2 linked regions of the Rhodopirellula bahusiensis genome follow. The protein of the gene in region 2 binds, or shares a complex with, the protein of the main gene of each other region. Links are inferred from orthologs where the notes say so. Each region holds a gene or a part of one and is shown on either strand. Other genes may lie near its edges.

What was found.
Region 1: the proteins of hisF (region 2) and hisH are in contact, whole or in part, in a crystal structure (PDB 6RU0), measured with the Thermotoga maritima proteins. The link is inferred for Rhodopirellula bahusiensis from one-to-one orthologs. Residues at the interface, in WP_004080486.1 of Thermotoga maritima: Met1, Leu2, Ala3, Arg5, Ser40, Glu41, Asp45, Glu46, Ala70, Glu71, Ile73, Asp74, Ile75, Pro76, Phe77, Asp98, Lys99, Ser122, Gln123, Glu161, Thr195, Leu196, Asn247, Arg249, Glu251; in WP_004080484.1 of Thermotoga maritima: Asn15, Arg18, Arg22, Arg117, Leu118, Pro119, His120, Met121, Gly122, Trp123, Asn124, Asn134, Gly135, Tyr136, Tyr138, Val140, Tyr158, Glu180, Lys181, Ser182, Ser183, Lys184, Ile185.

What each region holds. Positions count from the first base shown.
Region 1 is NZ_NIZW01000003.1:271,841-274,993, forward strand. The notes cover bases 111-2,943. They hold hisH (imidazole glycerol phosphate synthase subunit HisH), read left to right. Parts: upstream 111-1,134; coding sequence 1,135-1,752; downstream 1,753-2,943. Other genes in these bases: CEE69_RS06435 (RecQ family ATP-dependent DNA helicase), read left to right, coding at 111-674; CEE69_RS06450 (hypothetical protein), read left to right, coding at 1,785-2,342. Also shown: more of CEE69_RS06435, read left to right, coding at 1-110; CEE69_RS06460 (sugar phosphate isomerase/epimerase family protein), read left to right, coding at 2,958-3,153. UniProt on the Escherichia coli protein: IGPS catalyzes the conversion of PRFAR and glutamine to IGP, AICAR and glutamate. The HisH subunit catalyzes the hydrolysis of glutamine to glutamate and ammonia as part of the synthesis of IGP and AICAR.
Region 2 is NZ_NIZW01000031.1:64,317-67,486, forward strand. Bases 34-2,883 are described here. They hold hisF (imidazole glycerol phosphate synthase subunit HisF), read right to left. Parts: upstream 1,928-2,883; coding sequence 1,139-1,927; downstream 34-1,138. Other genes in these bases: purH (bifunctional phosphoribosylaminoimidazolecarboxamide formyltransferase/IMP cyclohydrolase), read right to left, coding at 34-1,024; CEE69_RS27435 (DUF721 domain-containing protein), read right to left, coding at 2,119-2,529; dnaN (DNA polymerase III subunit beta), read right to left, coding at 2,526-2,883. Also shown: more of purH, read right to left, coding at 1-33; more of dnaN, read right to left, coding at 2,884-3,170.

The sequences.
Region 1 (3,153 bases), on a different replicon or contig from region 2:
CAAGGTGCGACATTTCGGAAATTGTTTCGCGGAGTGAGGCGATTGATCCGGAGGCTGTGTCGGCGATTGTTGCTTCGCTGGTCAAAGCCAAGCGGGCGTACCGGGTCAATTTGGTGGTGGCAACGCGTCAGTATCGCGTGCCTCGAACCCGCTTGGTCGCGGCCCTGGAAGAATTGTCATTGTCCGGCATCATCGAGTTGGAGTCGTCCGAGTTGATGCATGGGTACCGCTGGATAGAACGGATCGCTCGACCCGCGACGACGGTGAAACACTTGCTGAAACGGTTTGACGCGTCGATGGAGGCGACTCAGCAACGCATCGATTCGATGATGGAGTTCATTTCCTGCAAGGAGTGTTTGCCGGTCGCGATGGCGGCACATTTCGGTTCGCGACGTTCGCGGCCCTGCGGAAAATGCTCAACTTGTCGCGGCGAGGGGCCGTGGGATACCCAGTTGAATCCGCCTGATTCGATCGGAGATTCTGCCCAAAAAGCGATGTCCGATGCGATCGCGGAGTATCCCGACCTCTTTTCAGATCCGATCGATCGGGCCAAATTCCTGTGTGGCTTGTATTCACCCGCTTTCATGCGTTTTCGCGTGAACCGGCATTTTGGCTTTGGTGTCTGTGAATCTGTTCCCTTCCCGACCGTTTTGGCGGCGATGAGGGCGAACTGATTCGTGGCGGTCATTAGCTCGCCGGGTTGTTGAATTAGTCGTTAATGACGTTTTCACGCATGTAGGATGGGCACTCTTGCCTTTTTATACCCCACATCTCGAAACACCAAAGATTAGTGTCCGATCAGAGTGGATTAGTGTTCCACCAGAGCGGTCAAGGGAACACTAATCGCCGCTAATCAAACACTAATGATTCCTCGGCAAGGGATGTTTAGCCTTAAACCGCTTGTATTCCCAACGCAAGCGGCTCCCAAAAGATGTGGGGTACAAAAAGGCACTCTTGCCCGTCAGAGTTGTGGATGTCGGCCAAGAGTGGCCAACCTGCAACTAAATCAACATGCGGTTGCGCGTCGGGTTAGGACTCGCAAGCTGATTTTATAAAACGACCCGATGCACGCCATTCCTTGACTCGTTCCCTCAAAACCACATTCCCTCGAAACCACTTTTGAGACTGGCACCCATGATCACCATCGTCGACTATCAAATGGGAAACCTCCGCAGCGTCCAAAAGGCGGTGGAACGTTCGGGCGTGGAGGCGGAGATCACCAGCGACGCCAGCCAAATCGCGGCGGCGGAGCGATTGATCCTGCCGGGCGTGGGAGCGTTTGGGGATGCGATTGGCGAGATTCGTCGTCGTGATCTGGAGAAGCCGATCAAAGATTTCATCGCGTCGGGCAAACCGTTTTTGGGAATCTGCCTGGGGCTGCAAATGTTGTTCGAGCAAGGCTTCGAGGGCGGCACCCACGAAGGACTCGGGGTCTTGGGCGGCGATGTGGTTGCATTCGAATTGCCCGCCGAGTTCAAAGTCCCGCACATGGGATGGAACGCGGTTAATGTGAAAACCGCCGGCGCGGATCTCGGCATTCAATCCGGAACGCATTTCTACTTTGTGCACTCGTACTTCGTTCGCCCGACCGATCCATCGGTGGTCGCACTGACGTGTGATTACGGTGGCGAGTTTTGTGCCGCGGTGCGTCGTGGCAATTTGATGGCGACCCAGTTCCACCCCGAAAAGAGCCAGGGGGACGGACTGCGATTGATGCAGCGTTTCGCGACCTCACCGGTCGAAGTTGCCTGATTCATTCGCCATACAACCACGAGCACACTCGCATGTCTTCTTCTATCTCGACTCCTCCCGCACACCAATTGCAAACCGAAAACGGGAGTTTGCAAATCCGGTTTGAGTGGCAACAAGATCGCTACGCCCACGTTGTTCGCTGGCAGTCGGAATCGGGCGAGGTGGTCGAAGCCCGCAGCGTGGAAGGTTCGTCCGATCAGGATTGGCCCGCCTCACCCGCACTTCAGCAATTGTCGACCGAGACCATCGAAGGCGTGCCAACGATTTTGGGAGTTGGCTGTGCCGGCAGCAGTCACTTCAGTGTCAGCGTGCAAGTGCTGGAAAAGGGTAATGGGGATGACAACGAATCCGAATCGCCCCGCGTTCGATTTGACTGGGCAGTGAGAATGACCGCGTCCGATGCCAAGGAGCATCCCGTTGCCGATTTGGGGACCCAGTACTCGGCAGAAAACATGCTCCCGGTTTCTTTGTTGGGGCAAACCCAGTCGGTTCGGCAGTCGGGGGCGAACGGCGGAACCAAATTTGTGCCGGATCAATCCGCTGGCGGTCGAACGCGGCAGTGGAGCTACGATCTGCTCGGGGCGACTTAGGGTTTTGTAGCGGAAGGGCGCGAGCTCTCCGGTGACGCGGAACCGGGCGGCTCGCGCCGCTCCGCTAAGGAGGTCGTGCAGTTTTGAAGTGCCGTGCTCGCAAGTTTGAATTCCCCCTCCTGAACGCAGAGGCCGAGCAGTTTTTAACTGCTGTGTTGCCAAGCGTTTATCATCACCCTCCCCCTGGGAGGGTCGAGCGAAGCGAGGGGAGGGTCGAGCATCGGAACCAGCGCGTAACCCTCCCCGGCCCGAAGCGGGCCGACCCTCCCAAAGGGAGGGTGAAATAAAACTGCACGACCTCCGGAGTTGGGGAGGGCCGGAATGCGAGCGTTCAGCGAGAATTCCGGGGAGGGGAGTGAGCGCCGTTTCCCATGCTCGGCCCTCACCCTCGCGTACGCCTGAACGGCGTCGCTCGACCTCTCCCCAAACTTCGTTTCGGGAGAGGTACGCCGTGTGTAAATCTGCCGAAAAGCGGCAATTAAAAACTGCACGACCTCGAAGAGGGGAAGACCGGGCGACTCACGCCGCTCCGCTGGGAGCGAATGCAAAGCAACCGACCGTTCGGTCTTCATTTGAAATACACTGTGGGTTTTCATTCCTCAGGATGCTGCCTCGATGTCGAACACCTTTCCTCGTCGCCAAGCGTTGTTGGCGGCCACCACCGTCGCCGCACTGCCCGCCTCGCACCTCTTCGCGTCCGAGTCACCCGCGACGCTGACGGCGGCAAATTCGTTGGTCGAAGCGATTCCGACGCCTCCGCTGGCGATGAACACCAGCACGCTTCGCGGACACAACTTGACCGTGCCCCAGC
Region 2 (3,170 bases):
CGAAGTCCGGTGCCACGATAGCTTCGATGAACAGGCCGGGCTGGCACAAGTATTCCGCGGTTGCTTCGTCGAGCGTTCGGTTCATTCCGATGACGGAACCAAAGGCAGACAACGGATCACCCGCCATGGCTTTGTCGACCGCATCGGACAGAGTGTCGCCGGTCGCCGCACCACAAGGGTTGTTGTGCTTGATGACCGAGACCGCTGGTTCGGCAAAACCGCGAGCGATGTCGAGAGCGGCATCAAGATCCAGCAGGTTGTTGTAAGACAACTCCTTGCCGCTGATTTGACGAGCGGAAACCAAGTTCGCGGTTCGATCCATCGAATCGGAATACAACGCAGCGCGTTGGTGAGGGTTCTCACCGTATCGCAGTTGGGTTTTGCGTCGCAGCGACACGTGCATGGTGGCGGGGAATTCGCCTCCGACGGAATCGCCTTGCATGTAATCGGCGATGGCTCGGTCGTAACCGGCGGTGTGATCAAAGGCTTCAGCGGCGAGCTGGGTGCGAAGCTCGTCGGTTGTTCCGCCTTGAGTTTCCAACTGGTCAAGTATTTCGCTGTACTGCTCGGGGCTGGTCGCGATCGCGACATTACCGTAGTTTTTTGCAGCAGCTCGGACCAAGCTGGGTCCACCGATGTCGATCTGTTCGATGCATTCGCCGCGGGTGGCACCAGGGCGGCTGACCGTTGCCGCGAAAGGGTACAAGTTCACGACGACCAAATCGAATGGCTCAATGTCATGATCGGCAATCGTGTCCATGTGCTCGTCGACGTCGCGGCGAGCCAAGATGCCAGCGAAGATTCGCGGGTGAAGCGTTTTGACGCGACCATCGAGCATTTCCGGGAAACCGGTGTACTCGGCAACATCTTCGACCTCGATACCGGATTGTTCCAAATGGGCTCGAGTCCCACCGGTGCTGTAGATCGTGACTCCAGCGGCGGACAATCCGGCGGCAAAATCTGCCAGCCCCATCTTGTCGCTGACACTGATCAATGCGTTACGGACGGGGACCACATCAGACACGGTAAACGACTCGGTTCAAGAAAACGGTTGAAAGCCCCAAAGCAGCTTCCGGCAACTCAAACCGCCATGTTCCTTCCCACTGCCAAGACGGTCAAGGCACCGTCGACGTTCCGGTCATGTGGCAAAAGGTTCCGCAGGCATCCGAACCGGAATCCCAGCCTCGGCCATATGTTGCTTGGTCTGCCCGATTGGGTGGGTTCCAAAGTGGAAAATGCTGGCCGCCAGAACCGCGTCGGCCTTGCCGTCTCGAATGGCCTCGACGAGGTGATCCGGGTTCCCGGCACCGCCGCTGGCAACGACTGGGATCCTGACCGCTTCGCTGACCGCGCGTGTGATCGGGATGTCGTATCCGTCGCACGTACCGTCGGCGTCCATGCTGGTCAGCACGATCTCGCCGGCCCCCAGCTCCTCGACTCGTTTGGCCCATTCGACCGCCTGCAGCCCGGTCGGTTTGCGACCCCCATTGATGTGCACCTCCCAAAACTCTTCGCCGTCTTTCTGAACTCGTTTGGGATCGATGTTCACCACGATGCACTGACGCCCGAATCGATCGGCGGCTTGGCGGATGAAATCGGGGTTGGTCACGGCTGCCGAATTGATGGACACCTTGTCGCAACCGGCCGACAACAAAGCTCGCACGTCCTCGACCGTTCGCACTCCGCCGCCAACGGTCAGCGGCATGAAGACCTGTTCAGCGGTGCGGCGAACGACGTCCAGCAAGATCGCTCGTTCTTCGTGGCTGGCCGTGATGTCCAAGAACACCAGTTCGTCGGCGCCTTCGGCTTCGTAACGCCGAGCCACTTCGACCGGGTCACCGGCATCTCGCAGGTTCACAAAGTTGGTGCCTTTGACGACGCGTCCGCCATGGACATCGAGGCAGGGAATGACGCGAGCGGAAAGCATGGGGGAATCCAAAGAAGATGGCGGACGAGCAGGGCGGTGCTATCAACGTACCCAATCGGATTTCGAAAACGCAAGGATGTCAGCCGGTCGAGGTTCCTGCCGATCAAGACAGGTCGCTGCTCCTTGCCGCCGTTGAACGCTGCCTTGCTGACACTGCGGGTTGTGTTTGGTGAGACAACCCAAACCTCGGACTACTCCGCCTGGACCTTGAAACGCAGGTCCTGAATCTTGGCTTGCGGGTGTTCCTTGGCCAGCTTTTTCAAGATGCGACGTTTTTGGAACGTCAGCTCCTGCATCACGACGCTGTCGACCGCGTAGATCATCAGCACGCCGCGTTGCAGTTTGCCGACTCGAAACGAAGAAGCGATCGATGCATCGACGGCCGATTTGATGGTCCCCGTCAAAGCTGACTCGGCACCGACGGAAGCGTATCCGCGTCGGCTCATCAACTGAGAGATCAGACTGCCGATCTTCCGCGGGCCGCCAGATTTCTCTTCGACCAGTTTGGGCGGAAGGCGCTTTGAAGAATTCGCCCCGCGACCTGATTCACCGCGACTGGATCCACCGCCGGATGGTTTGGGCGGCTGCCCCATGGCGATCACCGATCACGAGCCATGGGCATGATGACGTAAGCGTACCCGTCGTCGGTCTGCAGCAGAGCGGGTGACTTCGCCGATTCGATTTCCATCACGACGGTCGATTCGTTGTCCATCACTTTGCAGAAATCGGCCAGGTAGCGATGGTCCATCGTCAGCGTGATCGACTCGCCGTCGTAGGCGATTGGCAACTCGATTTGTGATTCACCCAGGTCCGCGGTCTTGGCTTCCAACTTCAACGTGCCGTCGGCGAAAGTGAAGTCGACTCCGCGGCTGTCCAAGTCCGTCACGATGGCGGCTTGGCGAAGGGCAGCGAACAGGGGCCCGACGACCACATCGATCTGAATCGCGTTTTCGCGTTGGGGCAAAACCTGACGCCAGTTCGGGTAGCGACCTTCGACCAACCGGCTGCTGATGACCGCCCGTGGTGTCCGGATCAACAGGTCATTTCCGCGGGAGGCGACCTCGACGAAATCGTCCTTTTCGCTGAGAGCTCGTTCGATCAAACCGATCGCTCGCGTTGGCACGATGGTAGTCATGCCGCTGGTCGCGTGACCGCCGACCGATTCACCGGTGCCTTCCATTCGAGCCAATCGCCGACCGTCGGTTCCCACCGCAATGACGGAGCTTTCTTCCATCTCCAGCAG